3 regions of the Streptomyces luteosporeus genome follow, and region 1 is predicted to be linked to each of the others. Evidence: riboswitches for the same ligand, from Rfam matches in the RefSeq annotation. Region 1 holds a riboswitch; each other region holds the start of a gene.
What was found. Region 1 has a riboswitch for cobalamin ahead of cobN (cobaltochelatase subunit CobN). Riboswitches for the same ligand answer to the same signal wherever they lie in the genome.

Region 1 (9,461 bases):
GGCAGCGGCGGTGCCGACGGCGGCACGGGTGGCGCGGGCAACGGCAGCGGTGCGGAGCGGTCGAGCGGGGGATCCGGAGGCTCCGGGGGCGGCGGAGGGTCGGGCGGCGCCGGGGGTGACGCCGGCCTGGTGCAGCCTGATGGCGGGACAGCGGCAGGCGCCTCCGGTTCCTCGGGCGGTCAGGGCTCCGGCGGCGGCAAGGGCGGAGGCGGCGGCAAGGGCTGGGGCTACTTCGGCCAGAGTGCGGGCAGCGGCGGTGATGGTGGCCACGCGGGAACCCCTGGCGGTGCCGGCTCCGGCGGCAGTGGAGAGCACAGCGGTGGCAGCGGCTCGGGGCAGTCGGGCGGCTCGGGAGGGGCACCCAAGACGTCGGACGGCGACACCAACCGTGGTGGCTACGGCGGCACGGGCGGTGACGGCGGTTCCGGTGGCCGTGGAGGCACGGGCGGTGCGAACGGGAGTGGTGAGGCCCGCGCGACCGATGGCGGTTCGGGTACGGCCGGTTACGGCGGTGGTGGCGGAGGCGGCGGAGAGTCGGGCACGGGGTTCGGCTGGTCCTATGCCGGCGGTGGTGGCGGAGGAGGCGGCGGCGGTGGCGCCGGCGGCCAGGGTGGACAGGGCGGCCAGGGCGGCGACAGCTACTTCGATGCTGCCAAAGCCACACTGATGTCCGCGAGCGCGGACCACTCCGGTGACGCACGCGTCACCATCGCGTGGGGCAACCACACGTTCCCCGCATGAACCACGAGGCCGGGGCCCGTCGTTCTCGACGACGGGCCCCGGCCTCGTGCACGTCAGCCCTCCCGCACGGCCCCGAGCGGGGCAGGCTGCCCGGCCCCGGGAACTGACGGGTCGGTGCCGAACGTCGCCGGAGGTGGACACTTCGAACCGGGGCCCCGCCTACCCCTCCGGGTACCGCCGCGGCGTCCAGACGATCTCCTCCGTGCCGTCCGCACCGCGCCGTACCCGCCGCGTCTGCGTCGAGCCCACGATCAGGAGCGTGCGCATGTCGACCTGCGCCGGGTCGAGCTCTCCGAGGGAGACGATGCGGACGCGTTCCGTCGGGCCGCCCACGTCGCGGGCCATGACCACCGGGGTGTCGGGTGAGCGGTGTTCCAGGAGCAGGTCGCGGGCCTTGCCCACCTGCCACACGCGGCTGCGCGAGCCGGGGTTGTACAGCGCCAGCACCAGGTCCGCGGCGGCCGCGGCGTGCAGGCGCTGGGCGATGACCTCCCACGGCTTGAGGCGGTCGGAGAGGGAGACGACCGCGTAGTCGTGGCCGAGCGGGGCGCCGGCGCGGGAGGCCGCGGCGTGGGCCGCGGTCATGCCGGGGACGACGCGGACGGGCACGTCACGGTAGGGGCCCTCGCAGGCCACCTCCAGGACGGCCGTCGCCATCGCGAAGACGCCCGGGTCGCCGGAGGAGACCACGGCCACCCGCCGGCCCTGCCGGGCGAGGTCGAGGGCGAACTCGGCGCGCTCGGACTCGACCTTGTTGTCGGAGGCGTGGCGCTGCTGCCCCGGGCGCACCGGCACCCGGTCCACGTACGTGCTGTAGCCGACGATGTCCTGCGCGGCCGCCAGTGCGCCGCGTGCCTCCGGGGTGAGCCACAGGGGGCCCGCCGGGCCGAGGCCGACGACGACCACCTCGCCCACCTCGCCGCCGTCCGCGACGGGGGGCGCGTCCACGCGGCTCGGCAGCACCGCCACCGAGAAGTACGGCACCGACTGCGGGTCGACGTCGGCCAGGTGGCCGGTGCGCTCGCCGGGCATCGTGGCCCGCTCCACGTACCGGGCCTCCGCCAGCCGGCCGGAGCGCTCCAGCGCGCCGCGCACGGTCGGGAAGGTGCGGCCGAGCTTCATCACCACGGCCGAGTCGGTGGCGGCCAGGCGTGCCGTCAGTTCCTCCTCGGGCAGCGTGCCCGGCAGGATCGTCAGCACCTCCTCGCCCTCCACCAGCGGCTCGCCCAGGCGGGCCGCCGCCGCGCTGACGGAGGTGACGCCGGGCACCACCTCGGTCGGGTAGCGGTCGGCGAGGCGCTTGTGCATGTGCATGTACGAGCTGTAGAACATCGGGTCGCCCTCGGCGAGGACGGCCACGGTGCGCCCGGCGTCGAGGTGGGCGGCCAGCCGGGCCGCGGCCTCCTCGTAGAACTCCTCCATCGCGCCCCGGTAGCCGCCGGGGTGGTCGGTGGTCCCGGTCGTCACCGGGTAGACCAGCGGCTCCTCGATGTGGCCGGGGCGCAGGTGGCGTTCGGCGATGGAGCGGGCGATGCTGCGACCGTGCCGGGCGCTGTGGTACGCCACCACGTCCGCCTCGGTGATGCATTCGACGGCCCGCAGGGTCATCAGCGAGGGGTCGCCCGGGCCGAGCCCCACCCCGTAGAGCCGGCCGGTCGTGCTGGGCTTCTCGCTCACTCTTCCTCGCTCGCTATCGCATTGATCGCGGCCGCGGCCATGGCGCTGCCGCCGCGCCGCCCCCGCACCACCAGGTACTCCAGCCCCAGTTCGTTCGCGGCCAGGGCGTCCTTGGACTCCGCCGCGCCGATGAAGCCGACCGGAATGCCCAGCACCGCCGCCGGGCGCGGCGCGCCCTCGGCCACCATCTCCAGCAGCCGGAACAGGGCCGTCGGCGCGTTGCCGACGGCCACCACCGCGCCGCCGAGCTTCTCGCGCCACAGCTCCAGCGCGGCCGCACTGCGCGTGGTGCCCATGCGGGCGGCGAGACCGGGCACGGCCGGGTCGGTCAGGGTGCACAGCACCTCGTTGTCCGCCGGGAGCCGCTTGCGGGTGACGCCGGAGGCGACCATGTTGGCGTCGCACAGGATCGGTGCACCGGCGCACAGCGCCTCGCGCGCCTTCGCCACCACCTGCGGGGAGTAGGAGAGGTCGCGGACGAGATCGGTCATCCCGCAGGCGTGGATCATGCGGACCGCGACCCGGGCGACGTCCGTCGGCAGTCCGCCGAGGTCCGCCTCGGCACGGATGGTGGCGAAGGACTGGCGGTAGATGGACGCGCCGTCCTTGTCGTAGTCGAACACTGTGCCCTCGTTGCCCTCGTTCATGTCGTGGTACGGGCCGCCGCCACCGCGCCGGCCAGTTCTGCCGCCGTCACCGTCACCGACGGTGCCTCCCGCAGGCCGTCGCGCACGGTGACCCGGTAGGACCCCTCGCCCGTCGCCAGCACGTCGACCCAGCGGCCACCGGGGTGCCCGCAGCGCCGTTCGCACCCGGACCAGTACACCGGCAACACCCCCGGGCCACCAGGGCGTACGGACGCGAGCGCGGCGGCCGCGTCGGCGCGCACGTCGGCGAGCGCCTTCGCACAGCCCGGGCGGCCCGCGCAGGCCCCCGCACCGTGCCAGGCGGACGCCGCGGACGTGACCAGCCCGGCCTCCTGCGCCAGGGCGGCCGGCGGCTGCGGATCCGCCCCCGGCGCGAGGCCCGGGACGATGACGCCGCGCCAGGGTGTCACACGCAGCCCGCCGTCGCCGTACCGGTCGGCGATGCCGGCCAGCGACCGCCACTGGGCGGTGGTCAGCCGGCCCAGCGGGGCGGCCACCGACAGGGCCGGCCGGCCGCCGGGGCCGGGGAGCACGCCCGGCCCGGGCGGGGGAGCGGGGGCGACGGCGACGGTGACGGGCCGGGACGGGATGCCGGCGGCGTCCAGACGCCGGGCCAAGTCGCCGGGTGCGGGCCGGTGTTCGGCCGGCAGCTCGCGCAGCCGCCAGGCGCGCGTACCGCTCGCGCGCTGCGCGGCGAGGAACCCGGCGGCCGCGAGGGCCGCGGCCCGCGGGGCGTCCCGGTCGGCGATGTGGAGACCGGGTCCGGCGGGGCCGTGGCAGAGCAGGGCGCCGTCGGCGCTTGCGATCAACGTCACATCGGGGGAGAGGGCGACGATGTCGCCGCGCCCGTCGTCCAGACCGAAGAGGAAACGGCCGGAGAGGCCGGAGAGGTCCGGTTCGCCCGAGCACAGGAGGTGGTCCAGTTCCCGGACCCACTGCTGTACGCGGCCGTCGCCGAGAGGGGAGGCGGCGATGTTGCGGATGCGGTCGTGACGGTCGGAGGGCAGCAGGCCCGCGGCGCGCAGCCGGGCGGCCAGGTCGGCGCCGCAGGTCTCCGCGAGGCCGCGCACCTGGACGTTGCCGCGGGAGGTGAGGTCGAGGTGGCCGTCCCCCAGCGCCTCGGCGGCGTCCGCCAGCGCGGCGGCCTGGTGCGCCGTCAGCAGCCCGCCCGGCAGCCGGACGCGCGCCAGCGCGCCGTCGTCCGCGACGTGCAGGCGCAGCGCACCGGGACAGGCGTCGTCGCGGTCACGGTCGGGTCGGGCGGGCATGCGGCGAGCATACCGACCGGCACCGCCTGCGGCGGGCCTGGCCCCAACCCCGCCCGTTCACCGTTTCCGAGTGGGGCCTGCGGCCCCCTCGCACCCCCGCTCGACCGTGCTGCCGCGCGGTGGCCTCGAACTTCCCCAGCTACCGCTGGGAGGTGCCTCCGGGCGGGCTGATTTCAGCCCGGCCGGCGTTTGAGGCCAAGCGGGGTTTCGAAGGGGCGGCAGCCCCTTCGGAAACGGTGAAAGGGTGGGGGTGGGGCCAGGCCCGCCGCAGGCGCACCCCGCATGGCTACTATGGCTGCGCCAGCGACGGCGACAGGGGAGGAAGCCGGTGCGATTCCGGCACGGTCCCGCCACTGTGACCACGAAGTCGAGCACTTCGTGGGAAGTCAGGAACTCCTGCCGTCCTCCCACCGCCCGGGGCGCGGACCCCGAGGAAGGCCTGCCGTGATCCTGCTCCTGTCGACGTCCGACACCGACCTGCTCAGTGCCCGTGCCGCCGGCGGCCCGGTCCCCTACCGGCTCGCCAATCCCGCCCGGCTGCCGCTCGACGAGCTGCCCGGCCTCCTGGAGGGCGCCGACCTCGTCGTCGTCCGGCTCCTCGGCGGCATCCGCGCCTGGCAGGAGGGGCTCGACGTGCTGCTGGCCGGGCCGCGGCCGGTCGTCGTGCTCACCGGCGAACAGGCCCCCGACGCCCAGCTGATGGAGACCTCCACCGTCCCCGTCGGCATCGCGGCCGAGGCCCACGCCTACCTCGCCCACGGCGGTCCCGCCAACCTGGAGCAGCTGGCCCGCTTCCTGTCCGACACGGTGCTGCTGACCGGTCACGGCTTCGAGCCGCCGGCCGCCGCGCCCGCGTGGGGCGAGCTGGAGCGCGCGCCCAAGCCGGGGGCGGCCGGCCCGCTGGTGGCGGTGCTCTATTACCGCGCCCACCACATGAGCGGCAACACCGCCTTCGTCGAGGCCCTGTGCGGCGCGATCGAGGACGCGGGCGGCCGCGCCAAGCCGCTGTACGTGGCCTCCCTGCGCGCCCCCGAGCCGGAGCTCGTGGACGCGCTGCGCGACGCGGACGCCATCGTCACCACCGTGCTCGCCGCCGGCGGCACGCGGCCCGCGGACGCCTCGGCCGGCGGCGACGACGAGTCGTGGGACGCGGGGGCGCTGGCCGCCCTCGACGTCCCCGTCCTGCAGGCGCTGTGCCTGACCGGCCCGCGCAGCGCGTGGGAGGAGAACGACGAGGGCCTCTCCCCGCTGGACGCCGCGACCCAGGTGGCCGTACCGGAGTTCGACGGGCGCATCATCACCGTCCCGTTCTCCTTCAAGGAGGTCGACGAGGACGGCCTGCCGGCCTACGTGCCCGACCTCGAACGCGCCGCCCGCGTCGCCGGGATCGCCGTGCGCCACGCCCGGCTGCGGCACATCCCGCCGGCCGCGAAGCGGCTGGCGCTCGTCCTGTCCGCCTACCCCACCAAGCACTCCCGCATCGGCAACGCCGTGGGCCTGGACACCCCCGCCAGCGCCGTCGCCCTGCTGCGCCGGCTGCGCGAGGAGGGCTACGACTTCGGCGACGAGGCGGTTCCGGGGCTGGAGTCGGGCGACGGCGACGAGCTCATCCGCGCCCTGATCGAGGCCGGCGGCCACGACCAGGAGTGGCTGACCGAGGAGCAGCTCGCCCGCAACCCCGTGCGCATCCCGGCCGCCGACTACCGGCGCTGGTTCGCCGCCCTGCCCGCCGAACTGCGCGAGGCCGTCGAGGAGCACTGGGGCCCGGCCCCGGGCGAGATGTTCGTCGACCGCAGCCGCAACCCCGAGGGCGACATCGTGCTGGCCGCCCTGCGCCGCGGCAACCTGCTGATCCTCATCCAGCCGCCGCGCGGCTTCGGCGAGAACCCCATCGCCATCTACCACGACCCCGACCTGCCGCCCTCCCACCACTACCTGGCCGCCTACCGGTGGATCGCCGCCTCCCAGGAGGACGGCGGCTTCGGCGCCGACGCCGTGATCCACCTGGGCAAGCACGGCAACCTCGAATGGCTGCCCGGCAAGAACGCCGGCCTGTCCGCCGCCTGCGGCCCCGACGCCGCCCTCGGCGACCTGCCGCTGATCTACCCCTTCCTCGTCAACGACCCCGGCGAGGGCACGCAGGCCAAGCGCCGCGCCCACGCCACCCTCGTCGACCACCTCGTCCCGCCCATGGCCCGCGCCGAGTCCTACGGCGACATCGCGCGACTGGAACAACTCCTGGACGAATACGCCCAGATCTCCGCCATGGACCCGGCCAAGCTCCCGGCGATCCGCGCCCAGATCTGGACGCTGATCCAGGCCGCCCGCCTCGACCACGACCTCGGCATGGACGAGCGCCCGGACGACGACGGCTTCGACGACTTCCTGCTGCACGTCGACGGCTGGCTGTGCGAGGTCAAGGACGCCCAGATCCGCGACGGCCTGCACGTCCTCGGCGCCGCGCCCACCGGCGAGGCCCGCGTCAACCTCGTCCTGTCCATCCTGCGCGCCCGCCAGATCTGGGGCGGCACCGCGGCCCTGCCGGGCCTGCGCGAGGCGCTCGGCCTGGACGAGTCCGCCGCGACGCGCACCAGCGCGGACGACGCGGAGGCCGCGGCCCGCGCCCTGGTGGAGGCCATGGAGGCCGCGAACTGGGACCCGGCCGCCGTGCCCACCGGGCACGGCGAACAGGTCGCCGCCGTCCTCCGCTTCGCGGCCCGCGAGGTGGCCCCCCGCCTGGCGGGCACCACCGACGAGCTCGAGCACGCCGTCCACGCCCTGGCCGGCGGCTTCGTCCCGGCCGGCCCCTCCGGCTCGCCCCTGCGCGGACTGGTCAACGTGCTGCCCACCGGCCGCAACTTCTACTCCGTCGACCCCAAGGCCGTCCCCTCCCGCCTGGCCTGGGAGACCGGCCAGGCCCTGGCCGACTCCCTGCTGGAGCGCTACCGCACCGACAACGGCACCTGGCCGCAGTCGGTCGGCCTGTCCCTGTGGGGCACGAGCGCGATGCGCACCGCCGGCGACGACGTCGCCGAGGCCCTGGCCCTGCTGGGCGTACGCCCGGTGTGGGACGAGGCGTCGCGCCGAGTGACGGGACTCGAACCCGTCCCCCTCGCGGAACTGGGCCGCCCCCGCATCGACGTCACCCTGCGCATCAGCGGCTTCTTCCGCGACGCCTTCCCCCACGTCATCGGCCTGCTCGACGACGCCGTACGCCTCGTCGCCGCCCTCGACGAGCCCGCCGAGGACAACCACGTCCGCGCCCACGCCCAGGCCGACCTCGCCGCCCACGGCGACGAACGCCGCGCCACCACCCGCATCTTCGGCTCCCGCCCCGGTACGTACGGCGCCGGCCTGCTCCAGCTCATCGACAGCCGCGACTGGCGCACCGACGCCGACCTCGCCGAGGTCTACACCGTCTGGGGCGGCTACGCCTACGGCCGTGGCCTGGAGGGCCGCCCGGCCCGCGAGGAGATGGAGAGCGCCTACAAGCGCATCGCCGTCGCCGCCAAGAACACCGACACGCGCGAGCACGACATCGCGGACTCCGACGACTACTTCCAGTACCACGGCGGCATGGTCGCCACCGTCAAGGCCCTGCGCGGCACCGCGCCCGCCGCCTACATCGGCGACTCCACCCGCCCGGAGACCGTCCGCACCCGCACCCTCGTCGAGGAGACCTCCCGCGTCTTCCGCGCCCGCGTGGTCAACCCCCGCTGGATCGCGGCCATGCGCCGTCACGGCTACAAGGGCGCCTTCGAACTCGCCGCCACCGTCGACTACCTCTTCGGCTACGACGCCACCACCGGCGTCGTCCCCGACTGGATGTACGACAAGCTGGCCCAGACCTACGTCCTCGACCCCGAGAACCGCTCCTTCCTGGAGGACGCCAACCCCTGGGCCCTGCACGGCATCGCCGAACGCCTCCTGGAGGCCGAGAGCCGCGGCATGTGGGCCAAGCCCGACGCCGAGACGCTCGAAGCCCTGCGCCAGGTCTTCCTGGAGACGGAGGGCAACCTGGAGGGCGGCGCCGACGGCGCCGAATGAGGTGATCCCCCCGTAGCCGACGGTTCCCCGGCACCCGCGGTGCCCCACGCGTTTTGAGCGTGGGGCTCCGCTTTCCATAGGATCACCTGAATGATCTACAGGAAACGGGCGGCAGCGGGGATTTGTGCCCTGCTGGCCGCCTTTGCCGGGGGTGCGGTGCCCGCGAGTGCCGCCGACGGGCCCTCCAAGGACTCGCCGAAGGTCGAGCTCGTGCTCGACGTCAGTGGCTCGATGAAGGCACAGGACGTGGACGGGCAGTCGCGCATGGCGGCGGCCAAGGAGGCGTTCAACGAGGTCATCGATTCCGTGCCGCAGGGTGTGCGGCTGGGGATCCGGACGCTCGGGGCGACGTACGCCGGGGAGGACAAGGCGATCGGCTGCCGGGACAGCGAGAAGCTGTACCCGGTGGGGGCCGTCAACCGGACCGAGGCCAAGAACTCCGTGGCACGGCTGCAGCCGACGGGCTGGACGCCCATCGGGTACGCGCTGCGCGGCGCCGATCAGGACCTGGACGTCGGGGGCGGCACCCGGCGCATCGTCCTCATCACCGACGGCGAGGACTCCTGCGGCCAGCCCGACCCGTGCGACGTGGCCCGTGAACTGGCCGCCAAGGGCACCCACCTGACCGTCGACACGCTCGGCCTGGCCGCCGACGACAAGACGCGCGAGCAGCTCAGCTGCATCGCCGAGGCCACCGGCGGCACGTACACCACCGTGCACCACCGCAAGGAGCTCTCCGGCCGCATCAAGCAGCTCGTCAAGCGGGCCGACACCCCCGTCCAGACGCCGCGGGCCACTCAGGGCGGCGCCTCCTGCGCCACCGCGCCCGAGATCGGCGCGGGGCTGTGGACCGACCGGGAGCGGTTCGGCGAGCACCGCTGGTACCGCGTGAAGGTCAAGCCCGGCCAGGAGCTGCGGGCCGCCGTCAGCGTGGCCGCCGACCGGGCCGTCGAGCGCGACTACGGCGTGCTGCTGCGGGCCGTGAGCGAGGGCGGGCAGGAGCTCGTCCGGGGCTCCGACGCCGGCAACGGCCGCACCGACGTGATGTCCGCCGGCCTGCGCCGGCCCGTCTACCGGGCCT
Region 2 (9,461 bases), on a different contig from region 1:
GGGGTCGCGCAGGCGCTCCACGCGCAGCACCTCGTGGGCCTGCAGCAGGCCCGCCGCCAGCGGGGTGCGGCCGCCGGTGGGCAGCTGCTGCAACCGGGCGGCGCCCGCCTCGACCGACGAGGTCGGCGGCAGCGCGAGCTCCGCCGCCCCGCCCCGGAAGGTGATCATGCCGACCTTGTCGCGGCGCTGGTAGGCGTCCATGAGCAGCGACAATACGGCGCCCTTGACGGCGCTCATCCGCTTGCGCGCGGCCATGGAGCCGGAGGCGTCGACGACGAACAGCACGAGGTTGCCCTCCCGGCCCTCGCGCACCGCCTCGCGCAGGTCGTCGCGGCGCACCACGAGCCCCCGCCCGGCGCGCCCGCGCGCCCGCTGGTGCGGGGCGGCGGCCTGCACGGTGGCGGCCAGGTGCAGCGCGGACAGCACGCGCCCGCGGGGGCGGCGCGCCCCCGTCGTACGCCCGTGCGCGGTCAGGGCGCGCGAGCGGCGCCCGTCGGCGCCCTCGCCGAGGCCGGGCACCGAGAACCGGCGGGTGCGGAAGGGGTCCGCGGCGGCCACGGCGGGGGCCTCGGCGGCCTCGCCGCCGCCGGCCGCCGGGGCGTCCTGCGGGCCGCCGTCCGGCGCCCGCTCCTCCCGCTCCTCCCGCTCTTCCCGCTGGGACGGTACGTCCGGGGTGACGGGGCCGTCGCTCCCGCCGTCGGGACCGCCACCGGGGCCGTCGTCCGGACCACCGCTCGGCCCGTCGTCCGGCCCCTCGGGCCCCTCCGGGCCGGGGTCGGGCTCGGGGTCCGGATCGGGCTCCGGCTCCGGCTCCGGGTCCTCGTCCTCGAACTGCGCGAGGATCTCGTCCAGTTTGGCCTCGTCCAGGCCCGGCGCGTCGAACGGCGCGCGCCGCCGCCGGTGGGGGAGCGCGAGCAGGGCCGCCTGCCGCACGTCCTCCGTCAGCACCCGGGTGCGCCCCGCCCACGCGGCCAGGGCCGCGGCCGTCCGCGCGGTGACGATGTCCGCGCGCATGCCGTCCACCTCGAAGCCGGCGCACACCGCCGCGATCCGGCGCAGCGCGCCGTCCCCGAGCCGGACGCCGGGCAGCAGCGCCCGGGCCGCGGCGAGGCGGGCGCGCAGCGCCTCCTCCTCGGCGGCCCACCGCCCGGCGAAGCCCGCGGGGTCCTCGTCGAAGGCCAGGCGCCGGCGCACGACCTCGACCCGCTCCTCGGTCTCGCGCGAGGCCGCGACCTCGACGGTCAGCCCGAAGCGGTCGAGGAGCTGCGGGCGCAGCTCGCCCTCCTCGGGGTTCATGGTGCCCACGAGCAGGAAGCGGGAGGCGTGCCGGACGGAGACGCCCTCGCGCTCGACGGAGGAGACACCGGTGGCCGCCGCGTCGAGGAGCGAGTCGACGAGATGATCCCCCAGGAGATTGACCTCGTCGACGTAGAGCACGCCCCGGTGGGCCGCGGCCAGCAGGCCGGGCTCGAACGCCTTGACGCCCTCGCCCAGGGCCCGCTCGATGTCGAGCGAGCCGACGAGCCGGTCCTCGGACGCGCCGACGGGCAACTCCACCATCCGCGCGGGGCGCACGGCACGGTCGGCGCCCGCGTGCGGCCCGTCCGGGCAGTGCGGGTCCGGTGCCGCCGGGTCGCAGGAGAACCGGCAGTCCGCGACGGTCTCCACCTCGGGCAGCAGCGCGGCGAGCGCCCTGACGGTGGTGGTCTTCGCGGTGCCCTTCTCGCCCCGCACCAGGACGCCGCCGATCGACGGCGAGATCGCGTTGAGCAGCAGACCCAGCCGCATGTCGGCCATGCCGACGACGGCGGTGAAGGGGTAGGTGGACGAGGACATCAGCGGTTGCCTCCCTGGAGGGAACGGGTCAGTGGCGGCGCCCCCGGCGGGATGAAGGGGGCGCCGGCCGGCACCCCGTCCTCGATGAGGCGCAGCAGCGCGTCCGTGTCCGCGTGTTCCTCGATCAGATCGCCGAGCCGGTCGAGCTGTTCCTCCCGCAGCGCGGCGAAGGACGTGCCGGGCGCCGGGACGAACGCCCGTCCCGCCGCGCGGGCGACCTCGCGCAGGAACGCCCGGCGGAAGCCGTCGCTCTCCAGCGAGCCGTGCCAGTGCGTGCCCCACACGGCGCCCACCCGGCAGCCGTCCAGGAACGGTTCGTCCCCGCCGCGTACGTCCGCCACGCCGTGGTGGATTTCGTACCCCTCCACGGGCTCGCCCAGGGCCTCGCCGACGGGCCGGGCCAGGGTCTTCTCCGCCGCGAACCGCACGTGCACCGGCAGCAGGCCCAGCCCCTCGACCGTGCCCGCCCGCGACTCGACCTCGTCGTCGATGCGCTCGCCCAGCAGCTGGAAGCCGCCGCAGATGCCCAGGACGGGGCGGCCCTCGGCCGCCCGCCGTACGAGGGCGTCGGCGAGCCCGCGTGTCCGCAGCCACGCCAGCGCCCGCACGGTGCCGCGCGTGCCGGGGACGACGACCAGGTCCGCGTCGGCGAGCTCCTCGGGGCGGTCCACGAACCGCACGACGACGCCCGGTTCGGCCGCCAGCGCGTCCACGTCCGTGAAGTTCGACATCAGCGGCACCGCGCACACGGCCACCCGCAGCACGTCCGCGCCGTGCGGGGCGGCGACCACCGACTCGCGGACGGCGCCGCGCAGCGACACCCGCAGGCCGTCCTCCTCGTCGATGCCCAGGCCGTGGGCGAACGGCAGTACGCCGAACGTCGCCCGGCCCGTCAGGTCCCGCAGCATCGCCAGCCCCGGCTCCAGCAGCGACACGTCGCCACGGAACTTGTTGACCACGTACCCCGCTATCAGCTCCTGGTCCTCGCGGGAGAGCAGCGCCGTCGTACCGAAGAAGGACGCGAACACCCCGCCCCGGTCGATGTCGCCGACCACGACCACGGGCAGCCGCGCGGCCTGGGCCAGGCCCATGTTGACGATGTCGGAGCGGCGCAGGTTGATCTCCGCCGGGCTGCCGGCGCCCTCGCAGATCACCGCGTCGTGCGTACGCCGCAGCTCGGCCAGGCACTCCGTGACCGTGGCGAACAACTGCTCCTGACGCCCCTGGTGGTAACCGCGGGCGCTCAGCTCGCCCACTGCTCTGCCCATCAGCACGACCTGGCTGCTGCGGTCGCTGCCGGGCTTGAGCAGCACCGGATTCATCAGCGCACTCGGCTCGACGCGCGCCGCGGCCGCCTGCATGGCCTGCGCACGCCCTATCTCCGCGCCCTCGCGCGTCACGAACGAATTGAGCGACATGTTCTGCGCCTTGAACGGCGCGACCTTGACGCCCTTGCGGGACAACCAGCGGCAGATGCCCGCCGTCACCACGCTCTTGCCCGCGTCCGAGGTGGTCCCGGCCACCAGCAGGCCCCCGCCCCGCGGTTGCGATGTCACCGGTTCCTCGCTTTCCCAGTCCTCGTCGTCCCGGCCTTCAGAAGGCTGCCCACAGCCCGGCCCCCGATCGCACAGCCCAGCGCCAGCAGCGACACCCGGCGCGAAAGGCGCACCGCGCGCTCGATGTCCCCGGTGCGCACGGCGCGCAGCTCCGCGCCCAGGACGGGCCGGTGCTCGACGCGGCCCCCGTACGCCAGCGTCCCGCCCAGACGCACCCCCAGCGCCCCCGCGAACGCCGCCTCGACCGGGCCGGCGTTGGGGCTCGGGTGACGGTGCGCGTCCCGCCGCGCCACCCGCGCGGCACCGCGCGGATCCGGCGCGGCGAGCACCGCCAGGGCCGCGGTCAGCCGCGCCCCCGGCCAGCCGACGACGTCGTCGAGCCGGGCCGACGCCCAGCCGAAGCGGCGGTGCCGCGGCGACTTGTGACCGACCATCGCGTCCAGCGTGTTCACCGCCCGGAAGCCCAGCAGACCGGGTACGCCCGCGAGCGCGCCCCACACCAGGGCGCCGACGACGGCGTCCGAGGTGTTCTCGGCCACCGACTCCACCACGGCACGGGCGATCTGCTGGGCGTCCAGCGACGACGGATCACGGCCGCACAGATGCGGCAACCGCTCCCGGGCCACCTCCAGATCGCCGGCGGCCAGCGCCCCGCCGATCGCCCGGGCCTCCCGGGCCAGCGACGTCCCACCGATCACCGCCCACGTGACGGCCGCCGTCAGGGCGACGTCCGCGCCCCGCCGGCCGCGCACCGCACGAGCCAGCAGCGCGGCGCCCGCCACGGTGGTACCGGTGCACACGGCGGCGTACAGCGCACCGCGTCCGCGGTCGTCGCGCCACAAGCGCTGCTCCAGGGCGTGGGCCGCACGCCCGAACGCGGCAACAGGGTGCCCCCTGCGGGGGTCACCGACAACCAGGTCGCCCAGGAATCCGAGGGCGGCGCCGCAGGCGAAACCGCGACAGGGCATGGCCGATGCGTGTCCTCACTCAGGGTCCTCGCCCTGGCTCGACGTGACCGGCGACCAGAGTCTCCTGGCTCCCGGATCCGCGTCGCCCCCGGCCTTCCGGCTCGCGCCGTGGCCCTGCGGGTGGGGGGACACTCCCCGGTGACAGTGGCGGGACCGCGCCGGATTCGCACCGGCTTCCTCTGCTGTCGCCGTTTGGCCCGGGCAGTCCACCATGGGCCTGGAAGGCCCGTCAACTCGCGGCCGGGGGCGGGGCCCTGCGGGCGGCCGAGCCCCTGACCCGCCCTTTCACCGTTTCCCGGGGGCGAGCCCCCGGACCCCCGGACCGGGCTGCGCCCGGTGTCCTCAAACGCCGGACGGGCTGAAATCAGCCCGTCCGGCGTTTGAGGACCGGGGTCCGGGGCGGAGCCCCGGGAAACGGCGAAAGGGCGGGACCGGGGCCGAAAACCCCCGTCCCGCCCCTCCGGGCGCGTGGCCTCAGGCCACGATCAGCGAGATGCCGTATCCGACGGCCGCCGCGCACAGCGCGAAGCACGCGTACGCGCCGGTGCGCGCCAGCGCGCCCGCGGCCGCCGTACCGCCCGCCGCATCCGCGGCGTCCGCCTTGCGGGACGTGCCGACGATGCCGAGCGTGAACAGGCCCACGAGCCCGACGGTCACCACGAGGCTGACCCCGAAGACCTCTGCGAAAGCTGCCCAGTCGATGTGCATGGTGTTTCTTCCTCCGTGCCCGGCGCTCAGCCGGTCGTCGCGGGGGCGGGGGCGGGGGCGGCCGCGGGGCCGGCCGGCGGCGGGGCGACGGCCTGGAGGGCCGCGGTGACCACGCCGACGGGCTCGGCGGCGGGGGCGGCGATGCCCTGCGGCTCGTTGAGGTCGTTGACGTTGTCGTGGGTGACCGGCTTGCGGCGCGAGGCCGCCCAGATGCCGCCGCACACGGCGAGGCCGAGGACGGCGACGGCGGTCACGCCCCACTGGCCCTGGTCGGCCAGGAGCGCCGCGCCGGCGGCGACGAGGCCGGCGGCCGGCAGGGTCAGACCCCAGGCGGCGACCATGCGGCCGGCGGTCGACCAGCGCACGACGCCGCCCTTGCGGCCGAGGCCGGCGCCCATGATCGAGCCGGAGCAGACCTGGGTGGTGGAGAGGGCGAAGCCGATGTGGGAGGAGGCGAGGATCACCGTGGCGGCGCCGGTCTGGGCGGCGAAGCCCTGGGCGGGCTTGATGTCGGTGAGGCCCTTGCCGAGCGTCTGGATGATGCGCCAGCCGCCGAGGTACGTACCGAGCGCGATGGCCAGGCCCGCGGAGACGATGACCCACATGGGCGGGTCGGAGTGCGGGGCGACGACGCCGCCGGCGACCAGGGTGAGGGTGATGACGCCCATGGTCTTCTGGGCGTCGTTGGTGCCGTGGGCGAGGGAGACCAGGGCGGCCGAGGCGATCTGGCCGGCGCGGTAGCCCTTCGCGGTGTCGCGCTCGTCGCGGCCCTTGGCCAGGCGGTAGGTCAGGCGGGTGGCGACGGTGGCGGCGATGCCGGCCACGATCGGCGCGGCGACCGCCGGGATGAGGACCTTCATGACGACCTTGTCGGCGTTGACCGCGTGGAAGCCGACGGAGGCGACGGTGGCGCCGATCAGGCCGCCGAAGAGGGCGTGCGAGGAGCTGGAGGGCAGGCCGGCCAGCCAGGTGAGCATGTTCCAGACGATGGCGCCGACGAGGCCGGCGAAGATCACTTCGGGCCGGATGCCGGCACTCTCATCGATGATGCCCCCGGAGATCGTCTTGGCGACCTCGACGGACAGGAACGCACCGACGAGATTGAGGACGGCCGACATGGCGACCGCGGTCTTGGGCTTGAGCGCTCCGGTGGAGATGGTGGTGGCCATGGCGTTGGCCGTGTCGTGGAAGCCGTTCGTAAAGTCGAACACCAAGGCCGTGACGATCACGATCCCGATGAGAAGCGTGATGTGTTCCATTCACCCAGGCAATCAGTTCGATGGTCAGTACGCGGCGACCGTAGGGACTCAGGGTGAACGGAAGGTGAACGGGGTCGCGATCAGTGGCGAAGGCGTCCGGAGGTGGAGATCGATGAAGCTGTCCGAACCGTCCCCGGGGATCCCCGGGCAAGGGGTCCCGGCCCCCGACGACATCGCCCGTACCTGGGCGGATGTGGTCTCCACGGCCCGTCGCAGCACCGCCGATCAGCTGGTGGTGGGCACGTCGGGAAACGTCTCCGCGAGGGTCGGGGACGTGGTGCTCGTCACGCCCAGCGGCGTCCCGTACGACCGGCTGGGCCCCGCCGACGCCGTCGGCGTCGACCTCGACGGCCGGCAGGTGCTCGGCACCCTGGCCCCCACCAGCGAACTGCCCATGCACCTGGCCGTCTACCGCGCCACCGGTGCCGCCGCGATCGTGCACACCCACGCCGTGCACGCCACGGCCGTCTCCCTGCTGGTCGGCGAGCTGCCCGCCGTCCACTACATGACCGCGGCCCTCGGCGGCCCGGTGCGCGTGGCCCCGTACGCCCTGTACGGCACCGAGGAACTGGCCGGGCACGTGCTGGCCGCCCTCGACGGCCGCACCGGCTGCCTGATGCGCAACCACGGCACCCTCACCCACGGCGACACCCTCGACCAGGCGTACGACCGCACGGCCCAGCTGGAGTGGATGTGCCGGCTGTGGCTCGCGGCCTCCTCCGTCCCTGGCGGCACCCCGGCCCTGCTCTCCCCGGACCAGCTGGCGCAGGCGGCGGAGAAACTCTCCGGCTACGGCCAGAAGCCGTAGGTCGCCCGCCCACTGGCCGGTGGCGCCGACGCCGCCCACACTGGAAGGCGTGAGCGCCCGCCGAGCGGCCGCGTGGGCCGCGACCACACTGATCGGCCTCGGCGCAGCCGCCGTCGCCGTCGGCCGCTACGCCGGCGACGCCGCCCTGAAGGCCGCCCCGGGCCACCCGCTGCCGGGTGAGCCCCGGCTCACCGTGCACGACGTGGCGTCCGGCACCGTCACCCTCACCCGTACCCCGGCCGCGCTGCGCCCCGGCACGTACGGCCTGGCCGGCCGCCGGGTGCACGCGGTCGTCGGGCCGGTCGTCCCGGACGTCTCGCATCCGCACGACTGCGTGGTGCGGCGCCTGGAGAAGGTGGTCACGGGCACGTTGCAGCCCGGCGACCGGGTCCGGCTCACCCCGCAGCTGCACACCGGCACGCCCCGGGACGCGCTCGGCATCGACCACGAGGACGTGACGGTGCCGGGCGAGCTGGGGCCGCTGCCCGCCTGGTTCGTGCCGGGCGGCCGCGACACGTGGGTGATCAGCGTGCACGGCCCGTTCGCCGGCCGCGAGCACGCCATGGTGCTGATGCCGTTCCTGCACCGGCATCGTCTGCCGGTGCTCGCCGTCACCTACCGGGGTGATCCCGGGGCCCCGCGCCAGGCGCACGGAATCAGCCACTTCGGCGCCCGGGAGTGGCGGGATGTGGATGCCGCCGTCCGGTACGCGGTGGCGAGCGGTGCCCGCCGCGTGGTGCTGCACGGCTGGTCGACCGGGGCGACGATGGCGCTGCTGGCCGCCGTCCGCGAGGCGGAGGGGAGCTCCGGCCCTGAGATACGGGGGCGCGTCAGCGGGCTCGTCCTGGACTCCCCGGTGCTCGACTGGCCCGCCCTGATGGGGGCGCTGTCGGTCCACCGCGCCCCGGCGCCGCTGATTCCGCTTGCGGTCCGGGCGGCCGAGGGCCGCCTCGGTCTCGCCCCCGACGGACTCGTCGAGGCCGCCGACCCCGGCCCGCTCCAGGTGCCCGTCCTCGTCCTCCACGGCACCGAGGACACCCTCGCGCCGCTGGAGCGCTCCCGCGCGCTCGTCGCCCGCAAACCGGCGCTGTTCTCCCTGCAGACCGTGCGCGGCGCCGGCCACGCCGGCGCCTGGAACACCGATCCGGAGCGCTACGAGGAGGCGCTGCGGCGCTTCCTCGTCCCCCTCATGTGAGGCGCCCCGTGGCACCCCGCCAGGGGCCCCGCGCGGCCGGATAGTTGATTCCGATTGGGTTTTCGGAGCGTGAACGGCAAGACTGCTCCTGTGACGTCCCGTACTCCGCGCGACTCCCGGCTCAGACTGGTCCCCCGACAGCCGATCACGGCCGCCCGCCGGGCCGTGGCGGGCCGCGGCGCCCGTCCGGCGCCCCGCCCGCCCGCCGGCACCCCGGACCGGCAGGAACTCGCCCGGCTGGCCCGGGCCGGCCTCACCGGCGCGGTCCGGCTGGCCCGTTGGGCGGCCGAGGAGTGCGCCCGCGGCGCCGTGCTGCGGCCCGGCGCGGAAGGCGGGCTGTGCGGCCCCACGGCCGAACGCGCCACTGCAGCACTGGGGCTGACGCCGCACGAGGTGCGCCACCACTGGGACCGCGCGCGCCTGGCCGGCCTGCTGGAGCTGCACGGCGACACCGCCCGGCCCGGCTGGCGGCTGCAGGCGTGGGACCGCGACGACAGCGCCGTGCTGCGCGGCTGGGTCGCCCTCTTCGACGCCTGGTCCCTGGCCCACCCCGAGCCCGCCGACGCCGACCCGACGGTCGCCGCCGAGGTCGTGGAGGCCGTCCCGCAGCTGCTGTCCGTCATGCACCTGTCGGCCGGGCCGGTGTCGCTGGCGATGCTGCTCGACCTGCTGCAGCAGCGCGTCGCCGAGATCCGCGCCGAGCGGTGCGAGGTGCCCTACGGGGGCCCGACGCCGCCCGCCCCCGCCCGCGCCGCCGCCGGCGACCCGCTGCCCGGCCTGCTGCACTGGGCCCTCGCCGCCCTGGAGGCGGTCGGCGCCCTGGTCGTGCGCGGCACGGGCCCGGCCGCCGAGGCCGTGCTGACCCCGCTCGGCAACTGGGCGGTGTGGGTCAAGCTGGAGCAGATCTGCGTCGCCGCCCAGAGCCCCGCCGGCAACATCGAGCTGTCCGCGCAGGCCATGCTGCTCGGCTGCGCCGACCTCACCCCCGGGCCCGCCCGCGCCGAGTACCGCGCCTGGCTGGCGGCCCGGCCCGTGCGCAGCGCCGTCACCGAGCTGCTGGAGGCGGCCCGCGGCGACGACGCCATGGTCCGCGGCCTGGCCTTCGAGGCGCTGCGCGCGGTCGGTGCGCCC
Region 3 (9,461 bases), on a different contig from region 1:
GCCGCAGTGGGAGTGCCCGCAGACGACGACGTCGCGGACGCCGAGGACGCTCACGGCGTACTCGATGGTGGCCGCCTCTCCCGTGGAGCCGCCGCTGGTGGGATAGGGGGGAACGACGTTGCCGGCGGTGCGCAGTTCGAACAGCTCGCCGGGGCGTGCGCCGGTGATGAGCGCGGGCACCACGCGCGAATCGGAGCACGTGATGAAGAGGACCTCCGGGGACTGCCCTGCTTCCAGGGCCCGGAAGGCCTCGGCGTACCGGGGGTCGGCCACGTGGGTGGTCGCGAAGGACCGGGCCTTGTCGATCAGTGACTTCATGATGGGCCTGCCTCCTGCGCCACTGCGGCTCTTCGCCGGGGCGCGGTGTGGTCGGGTCGGATCAAGAGCTTGCTGCGACCAGCACTTTACCAGTGCATTACCCCAGGAGGGGAGATAAAAATTCTTGTCAAATCCTGGACAAGAGTTGACAGTTGACGATCAGCTGGTCCAGTCCATTGCGGCGAGGCAACGGAAGACGACATTCCGTCGACGGCCGGCGTCCCGATATGCGGAAGAGGGGTGACGCCGGGCAGGAGCTCCCCTAGATTTCCAGCGCATTACACATGTGATCGCACCCAGGGACGGAGCCACTGATGTCGGAACCCCCCGAGCAACAAGCCGGACGACCGGTTGCCCATACGGCCGCGGACGGCCCGCGCACGCGCGCGACCGCCTCCCCGGCACCCCTGATCGTCGCCGGGATCTGCCTGGCCATCCCCTTCGTGGCCATGCTGTGGGTCGACTCCTACGCCCGCGTCTCCCCGGCCTTCATCGGTATTCCCTTTTTCTACTGGTACCAGATGTTGTGGGTGCTCATCGCGACGCTGCTGACCACGATCGCCTATGTCCTCGTTCGCCGTCGCGAACGCCTGCTCAAGGGAGGTGAATCGAAGTGAAGGAAGGGGTCAACGGTGTGGCACTGACCGTCTTCGTCTTCTTCTTCCTGGCCGTGACGGTCATGGGCTTCTGGGCCGCGCGCTGGCGAAAGGCGGAGAGCGCCGACAGCCTCGACGAGTGGGGGCTGGGCGGCCGCTCCTTCGGTACCTGGATCACCTGGTTCCTGCTGGGCGGCGACCTCTACACGGCCTATACCTTCGTCGCCGTCCCGGCCGCCGTCTATGCGGGCGGAGCGGCCGGATTCTTCGCCGTGCCGTACACCATCCTTTGTTATCCGCTCGTCTTCACCTTCCTGCCGCGCCTGTGGTCGGTCTCGCACCGGCACGGCTACGTCACCTCTTCGGACTTCGTCCGGGGCCGGTTCGGTTCCCGCGGCCTGTCCGTCGCCCTGGCCGTCACCGGCATCCTGGCCACCATGCCGTACATCGCGCTGCAACTGGTGGGAATCCAGGCGGTACTGGACGTCCTGGGCGTGGGCGGCGGCGAGAGTGCCAACTGGTTCGTCAAGGACCTGCCGCTGCTGATCGCCTTCGGCGTCCTGGCCGCCTACACCTACTCCTCCGGGCTGCGCGCGCCGGCGCTGATCGCGTTCGTCAAGGACGCCCTCATCTACATCGTCATCGCGGTCGCCATCATCTACATCCCGATGCGGCTCGGCGGCTTCGACGAGATCTTCGCCAAGGCGGCCAAGGCGTTCGCAACCGAGAATCCGGCCACCGGCAAACCGCGCGGTGCGCTCGTGACCGGATCCGATGCGCAGTGGGCGTACGCGACCCTCGCCCTCGGCTCCGCCATGGCCCTCTTCCTCTACCCGCACTCGGTGACCGCGGTGCTCTCCAGCAAGAACCGCAACGTCATCCGCCGCAACACCACCATCCTGCCGCTGTATTCCCTCATGCTCGGCCTGCTGGCCATGCTCGGCTTCATGGCGATCGCCGCCGGGGTGAAGGTGAAGAACGGGCAGCTGGCGATCCCCCAGCTGTTCGAGGACATGTTCCCCGACTGGTTCACGGGCGTGGCGTTCGCCGCCATCGGCATCGGGGCGCTGGTGCCGGCGGCGATCATGTCGATCGCCGCGGCGAACCTGTTCACCCGCAACATCTACAAGGACTTCCTGAAGCCGGACGCCACGCCCGAGCACGAGGCGAAGGTGTCCAAGATCGCATCCCTGCTGGTCAAGGTCGGCGCCCTCGCCTTCGTGCTGACGATGGACAAAACGGTCGCCATCAACTTCCAGCTGCTCGGCGGCATCTGGATCCTGCAGACCGTGCCCGCGCTGGTGGGCGGGCTCTTCACGCGCTGGTTCCACCGCTGGGGCCTGCTGGCGGGGTGGGCCGCGGGCATGGCGTACGGGACGTGGCGGGCGTACGCGACACCCAGCGCCACGCAGGACCATTTCGGCAATACCAACCTCATTCCGCTCATCGGGGAGAAGGGGTACATCGGCCTGACGGCGTTCGTGGTCAACGTGCTGGTGGCGGTGGTCGCCACACTCGTCCTGCGGGCGGTGGGGGCGCCGGACGGGGTCGACCTCACGCGGCCGTCGGACTACACGGCCGATGCGGGCGACCCCGGCGTGCAGGAGAAGCTGCCGCCGGCCACCGTGGAGGCGCCCGCGGCGGGCTGAACCCCACCCGACCCCCGCCCGACGGGAAACTCCTCCGGAAGACTCCGTCAAGAGACCACCAAGAGCCGGACGGGCTGCGGCGCAGCCCGTCCGGCTCTTGCCTGCAAGGACGCCTCCCCTACCACATTCCGCAACCACCTCATGACGCGCCGACACAACATGTGGGGGCGCGTGCGAGGCCCGGCACTAGATGTATGCTCGTGCTCGCTGTCGCCGCAGGGGAATCCGGTGCAAATCCGGAACTGTCCCGCAACGGTGAACGAGTGCGCACAAACACCGCACCACCAGTCCGAGGACCTGCCGGCAGCGCGCCCACCACCGAGCCCGCCCCGGGCTCGGCCATGGGCGTTGAACACGTCCGGGCCTCGCGGGTTGGGCCGGCGGACGCTGCGCGGCACGCTCCCGAGTTCCGAGTCGGACGTGCCCGTACGCGACCGTCGCGCGCACCCGCCCGGCCACCACAGCCGAGCGAGGAGAGCCACTCGTGACCATCGCGCCCGCAGATCCGGTTGCAGGTCCCGTCTCAGCGAACGCGGAAGCGGCCGACGGCCCCGGGACCGCGCTGCTGCGTGCCCTGACGGACCTCACCGCCGATCTGCCCGCCACCGACCCGGGCAAGGTCGCCGCCGCCGCGCTGCGCGGCCGCAGCGCCGCGGCGGACGAGGCGGAGCTGCGCTCCCTCGCCACCGAGGCGGCCGCCGGCCTGATCGCCGAGGAGCCGGAGTACTCCAAGCTCGCCGCCCGCCTGCTCACCCGCGCCATCGCCGAGGAGGCGGCCGGCCAGGGCGCCACCTCCTTCTCCGCCTCGGTCGCCGTGGGCCACCGCGAGGGCCTCATCGCCGACGACACGGCCGCCTTCGTCGCCACCCACGCCGCGCGCCTGGACGCGCTCGTGGAGGCGGCCCTGGCCGACGGCGCCGACGACCGCTTCGGCTACTTCGGCCTGCGCACCCTGCACAGCCGTTACCTGCTGCGCCACCCGATCCACCGCGACGTGATCGAGACGCCGCAGCACTTCCTGCTGCGCGTGGCCTGCGGCCTGGCCGAGGACCACAGCGAGCGGGCCCTGGAGGACGTGGCGGCGCTGTACCGGCTCACCAGCACGCTGTCGTACCTCCCCTCCTCCCCCACGCTCTTCAACTCCGGCACCCGCCACCCGCAGATGTCGTCCTGCTACCTGCTGGACTCCCCGCTGGACGAGCTGGACTCGATCTACGACCGCTACCACCAGGTCGCCCGGCTCTCCAAGCACGCGGGCGGCATCGGCCTGTCGTACTCGCGCATCCGCTCCCGCGGCTCGCTCATCCGCGGCACCAACGGCCACTCCAACGGCATCGTGCCGTTCCTGCGCACCCTGGACGCCTCCGTCGCCGCGGTGAACCAGGGCGGCCGCCGCAAGGGCGCCGCCTGCGTGTACCTGGAGACCTGGCACGCGGACATCGAGGAGTTCCTGGAGCTGCGGGACAACACCGGTGAGGAGGCCCGCCGCACCCACAACCTGAACATCGCGCACTGGATCCCGGACGAGTTCATGCGCCGCGTCGAGGCCGACGCCGACTGGTCGCTGTTCTCCCCCGCCGACACGCCCGACCTGGTCGACCTGTACGGCGACGAGTTCGACGCCGCCTACCGCCGCTACGAGGCCGAGGGCAAGGCCGTCCGCACCATCCCCGCGCGCGTGCTGTACGCCCGGATGATGCGCACCCTGGCGCAGACCGGCAACGGCTGGATGACGTTCAAGGACGCCGCCAACCGCACGGCCAACCAGACGGCCGAGAAGGGCGCGGTCGTCCACTCCTCGAACCTGTGCACCGAGATCCTCGAGGTCACGAACGACGGCGAGACGGCCGTGTGCAACCTCGGTTCGGTCAACCTGGCGCAGCACCTGGGCGCCGACGGCGACATGGACTGGGAGAAGCTCGACGCGACCGTCCGCACGGCCGTCACCTTCCTCGACCGCGTCGTGGACATCAACTTCTACCCGACCGAGCAGGCCGGCCGCTCCAACAGCCGCTGGCGCCCGGTGGGCCTGGGTCTGATGGGTCTGCAGGACGTCTTCTTCCGCCTGCGCCTGCCCTTCGACTCGGCCGAGGCGAAGGAGCTGTCCACCAAGATCTCCGAGCGGATCATGCTCGCCGCGTACGAGGCGTCCGCCGACCTCGCCGAGCGGCACGGCCCGCACCCGGCCTGGGAGGCCACCCGCACCGCCCGCGGCGTGCTGCACCCGGACCACTACCCCAACGCCGTCGCCGCGTGGGAGGACCGCTGGGAGGCGCTGCGCGCCCGCATCGCCGCGGTCGGCATGCGCAACTCCCTGCTGCTGGCCATCGCGCCGACGGCCACCATCGCCTCCATCGCGGGCGTGTACGAGTGCATCGAGCCGCAGGTGTCGAACCTGTTCAAGCGCGAGACGCTCTCGGGTGAGTTCCTGCAGGTCAACACCTACCTGGTGAACGACCTCAAGGAGCTGGGCGTGTGGGACCGCGCCACCCGCGAGGCCATGACCGAGGCCAACGGCTCCATCCAGGACATGAAGTGGATCCCGCAGGACGTCCGCGACCTGTACCGCACGGCCTGGGAGATCCCGCAGCGCGCCCTGATCGACATGGCCGCGGCCCGTACGCCGTACCTGGACCAGAGCCAGTCGCTGAACCTGTTCATGGCCTCGCCGACCATCGGCAAGCTCAGCTCGATGTACGCGTACGCCTGGAAGCAGGGCATCAAGACGACGTACTACCTGCGCTCCCGCCCGGCCACCCGCATCGCCCGCGCCGCCTCCGGCGCGAGTGCCGGTGCCGCCACGACCATCCCCGTGCAGCAGGCCGCGCCCGACGCGGACGCCATCGCCTGCTCCCTTGAGAACCCCGAGTCCTGCGAGGCCTGCCAGTAATGACCACGGCATCCGACGACCGCCCCAAGAACCTGCTCGACCCGGGCTTCGAGCTGACCCTGCGCCCCATGCGGTACCCGGACTTCTACGACCGCTACCGCGACGCGATCAAGAACACCTGGACCGTCGAGGAGGTCGACCTCCACTCGGACGTCGCCGACCTCGCCAAGCTCTCCCCGGGTGAGCAGCACATGATCGGCCGCCTGGTCGCCTTCTTCGCGACCGGCGACTCGATCGTGGCGAACAACCTCGTGCTGACGCTGTACAAGCACATCAACTCGCCCGAGGCGCGCCTGTACCTGTCGCGGCAGCTGTTCGAGGAGGCCGTGCACGTCCAGTTCTACCTGACGCTGCTCGACACCTACCTGCCCGACCCGGACGACCGCGCCGCCGCCTTCGCGGCCGTGGAGAACATCCCCTCCATCCGCGAGAAGGCGCAGTTCTGCTTCAAGTGGATCAACGAGGTCGAGAAGCTGGAGAGCCTGCAGACGAAGGCCGACCGCCGTCGCTTCCTGCTCAACCTGATCTGCTTCGCGGCGTGCATCGAGGGCCTGTTCTTCTACGGCGCCTTCGCCTACGTCTACTGGTTCCGCAGCCGCGGCCTGCTGCACGGCCTGGCGACCGGCACCAACTGGGTCTTCCGCGACGAGTCCATGCACATGGACTTCGCGTTCTCCGTCGTGGACACCGTCCGCGAGGAGGAGCCGGACCTCTTCGACGACGAACTCCAGCAGCAGGTCACCGACATGCTCAAGGAGGCCGTCGAGTGCGAGCTGCAGTTCGCCCGCGACCTGTGCGGCGACGGCCTGCCCGGCATGAACACCGACTCCATGCGCGAGTACCTGCAGTGCGTCGCCGACCAGCGCCTGCAGCGCCTGGGCTTCCCCCCGGTGTTCGGCTCGGAGAACCCGTTCTCCTTCATGGAGCTGCAGAACGTCCAGGAGCTGACCAACTTCTTCGAGCGCCGCGCCTCCGCGTACCAGGTGGCGGTCGAGGGCTCGGTCTCCTTCGACGACGAGTTCTAGTCACACGTTCCCGTCACACGACGAAAGGGCCCGTACGGAGCGATCCGTACGGGCCTTTTCGTCGTACCGACTAGTCGTTGGGGACGACCGGGTAGCGCGGGGTGCCCTCGGCCATCTGACGCAGGGCGTCCTTGCGCTCGCGCTTGGAGAGGCGGTCGATGTAGAGGCGGCCGTAGAGGTGGTCCGTCTCGTGCTGCAGGCAGCGGGCGAAGTAGCCGGTGCCCTCGACGGCGATCGGGTTGCCGTGCATGTCCTGGCCGCGCACGACGGCGTAGTCGGGGCGGGCCAGCGGGGCGTACGCCGTGGGCACGGACAGGCAGCCCTCGTTGGAGTCGTCCAGGACGCGGCGCTCGGCCGGCAGTTCGTCCAGGACGGGGTTGACGACGTGGCCGACGTGGCGGACGCCCTCGTCGTCGGGGCAGTCGTAGACGAAGACCTTCAGGTCCACGCCGATCTGGTTGGCGGCCAGGCCCACGCCCTCGGCGGTGCGCTGGCTGGCGAACATGTCGTCGATGAGCCGGGCGAGCTTGTCGTCGAACTCGGTGACGTCCTTGCACTCGTTGTGCAGGACGGGGTTGCCGACGACCGTGATCGGGTGCGAGGTGCCGCGCTCGCGGTGCTCCGCCTCACGCTTCTCGGCGTCCGTCACGTCGTCGATGAACTCTCCGGTCGCCCGGTGCTCGGTCTCTTGCTGCGCCATGTCCGCCGTATGCCTCTCTCACAACCAGAAAGCAATATCTTGCCCTGTATCCACTGGGCCCCATACAGGGTAAGGGGGCGGGGCGGCGGCTCAGCAGACCTCTTCGAGATCCCGCCATTCGCGGGTGTCCGGGCTGTCGGCCACCCAGCCGTCCAGCAGGCCGCGCACCAGGCCGGGCGGGGCGGCGATGCCGCACTCGCGCTCGGGCACCCACAGCGAGCCGGATCCGGAGCCCGCCGTGCGGTGGCCCAGCGGGCCGGGGTGGCCGGGCTCGCTGTGGTCGTGCGGGTCCAGGTGCTCGCCGTCGCCCTCGTCGCTGGGCATCCGGCTCTCCGAACAGGTGCGGCACAGCAGGCGCACGGAGGAGGACCAGTCCTCGGCGGCGAAGCCGGCGTCGGCCGCGAGGCGCTCCAGGGCGTCGCGGTCGGCCTCGGTGGCGGCCTCCAGGAGCACCACCCACGTCGGCACGGGCGAGGGCGCCCACAGCTCGATCTCGTCGAAGACGGGGTAGGAGGGCCCGGCAGCGGTCACCCGCTCGCCGTGCGGGACGCCGTCGTGCAGCACGACCTCGCCCCAGCGGCGGCCGGAGGACGGCAGCGGGATGGAGAGCACCTCGATGCGGGCCGGGTCCAGGCGGCGGCCCCAGACGACCTCCGCCTCGCCCTCCGGGGAGAGCCGCACCGCCGCGCTGCCCAGCTCCATGCCGGCCGGCTCCCCGGCCGGTCCGCCCTCGCCGGGTACCTTCAGGCCGTACGCCTGCCAGGCGCGCCGGGCCAGCGGCCAGTCCTGCAGGGCGGTGGCGGCGATGCCCACGTTCCACCAGTCGGGGGCGCCCGTCTCCCGCTCCAGCAGCGCCACCGCACGCAGGCCCGCGGCGCGGGCCTGTTCCCAGTCGTGCCGGAACTTGTGCAGCAGCGCGAGGTTGAACCACGACTCGGACAGCCACGGCTCCATGTCGGCGGCGCGGGTGAGCAACGCGCCCGCGTCCTCGTAACGGCCGTCGCCGATGAGCGTGAAGGCACGGTCGGTGGCCTGCCGCCACGAGGCGGAAGGCCGGTGCCGCACCCTGCCGAAGATCCTCACGATTCCCGCCTGCCGGTTTGTGCGTGCAACCACGCCGGATGGACCGGGTGGGGGCCGCCGTCCCGCACGGGGACCGCCCGCCACACCGCGTGCGTACCGGGGAGCGCTGCCGTGCCCGCCCCGGATGTCCTCTTGGCCTTCTTGCCGATGACGGCGCGCACGACACCCCCCGAATTACGCGTCTTCTGCGTTCTCGCCATTCTCGTTTCTTCTTCGCATCCAACCATGCCCCTCCGGACGCCCGCTCATTACCCGCGGGTTCGGCGGGCCAGTCGCGTTCGGCGGTGCGCTCAGGGGCCCGGCGGCGCGGAGCCGCCCCGGGCGAGCACCCCGGCGAGCGCCTCCACCACCCTGGGCTCGTGGTCGTGCGCGGTCGCCAGGCGCAGGCGCTCCAGCGCGCGCAGGGGGCCGCACGCGGGGTCCCTGGCCAGGTCGTCGTAGGCGTTGACCGTACGGACGATGCGCGCGGGGAGCGGCTGCTGCCGGTACGGCTCCGCCTGTTGTTCGACCACCAGTGCGACTTCCGGGGGGACCCCGGTCCTGCGCACGACCGCGCCCCCGAGCCGGGCGATGCGGCGGCGCTCCTCGGCGGGCAGCGGCTCGGTGGCGCCGGCGGGCACCGGGTCGACCAGCGAGAGCTGGCCGATGTCGTGCATCAGCGCCGCGTCCTCCAGGACGGCGAGGTCGGTCCGGGACAGGCCCAGCTCCCGGCCCACGGCCCGGGCCAGGAGCGCCACGCGCCGGGCGTGGCCGGCGGCCGTGTAGCCCGCGATCTCGGTGGTGCGGGCCAGGGAGGCGACCGTCTGCCGGCGGGTGGCCCGCACCGCCTCGTAGCGGTGCGCGGAGAGCTGGGTGACCAGCAGCGGCAGGCACAGGACGGGCAGCGCCCACAGGCCGGCCGCCGCCACGGCCAGCGCGAGGACGACGCCGCCGGCCCCGATGGCCCACCCGGTCCCGGGCACGGCGCGCAGCTCCTCGCGCAGGGCCGCTCCGTACGCCCCCGCGCCGCGGGCGCACGCCAGGGCGGCGGCGAGCACGGCGTCGTACAGGGTGGTCAGGGCGAGCAGGAACAGCAGGAACAGCGCGTAGTACGGGCTGTGCGCGGGCCACCGGTCGAGCGCCCCGCAGGCGTGCAGCGGCTGGAAGCAGACGGCGGCGAACCCGGCGCCGAGCACCCGGCGGGCGAGCCGGTCCGCGGCG

Region 2: it holds a riboswitch for cobalamin, as region 1 does, so the genes downstream of both, ABD361_RS21065 (cobalamin biosynthesis protein) here and cobN (cobaltochelatase subunit CobN) in region 1, are expected to answer to the same signal.
Region 3: it holds a riboswitch for cobalamin, as region 1 does, so the genes downstream of both, ABD361_RS24880 (ribonucleoside-diphosphate reductase subunit alpha) here and cobN (cobaltochelatase subunit CobN) in region 1, are expected to answer to the same signal.

What each region holds. Positions count from the first base shown of each region.
Region 1 covers NZ_BAAASL010000012.1:87,948-97,408, forward strand. Annotated here, with positions in the region: gene ABD361_RS17525 (hypothetical protein) at 1-741, shown strand, start outside; gene ABD361_RS17530 (precorrin-2 C(20)-methyltransferase) at 901-2,418, opposite strand; gene ABD361_RS17535 (precorrin-8X methylmutase) at 2,415-3,065, opposite strand; gene ABD361_RS17540 (cobalamin biosynthesis protein CobG) at 3,062-4,333, opposite strand; cobalamin riboswitch at 4,609-4,751, shown strand; gene cobN (cobaltochelatase subunit CobN) at 4,778-8,380, shown strand; gene ABD361_RS17550 (VWA domain-containing protein) at 8,471-9,461, shown strand, end outside.
Region 2 covers NZ_BAAASL010000016.1:50,969-60,429, reverse strand. Annotated here, with positions in the region: gene ABD361_RS21075 (putative cobaltochelatase) at 1-1,836, opposite strand, end outside; gene ABD361_RS21070 (cobyric acid synthase) at 1,836-3,392, opposite strand; gene ABD361_RS21065 (cobalamin biosynthesis protein) at 3,389-4,360, opposite strand; cobalamin riboswitch at 4,419-4,539, opposite strand; gene ABD361_RS21060 (hypothetical protein) at 4,835-5,068, opposite strand; gene ABD361_RS21055 (inorganic phosphate transporter) at 5,095-6,327, opposite strand; gene ABD361_RS21050 (class II aldolase/adducin family protein) at 6,440-7,135, shown strand; gene ABD361_RS21045 (alpha/beta hydrolase) at 7,185-8,330, shown strand; gene ABD361_RS21040 (hypothetical protein) at 8,421-9,461, shown strand, end outside.
Region 3 covers NZ_BAAASL010000022.1:22,213-31,673, forward strand. Annotated here, with positions in the region: gene ABD361_RS24865 (carbonic anhydrase) at 1-318, opposite strand, end outside; gene ABD361_RS24870 (DUF3311 domain-containing protein) at 633-935, shown strand; gene mctP (monocarboxylate uptake permease MctP) at 932-2,563, shown strand; cobalamin riboswitch at 2,758-2,882, shown strand; gene ABD361_RS24880 (ribonucleoside-diphosphate reductase subunit alpha) at 3,048-5,453, shown strand; gene ABD361_RS24885 (ribonucleotide-diphosphate reductase subunit beta) at 5,453-6,478, shown strand; gene def (peptide deformylase) at 6,549-7,178, opposite strand; gene ABD361_RS24895 (tetratricopeptide repeat protein) at 7,269-8,261, opposite strand; gene ABD361_RS24900 (HD-GYP domain-containing protein) at 8,552-9,461, opposite strand, start outside.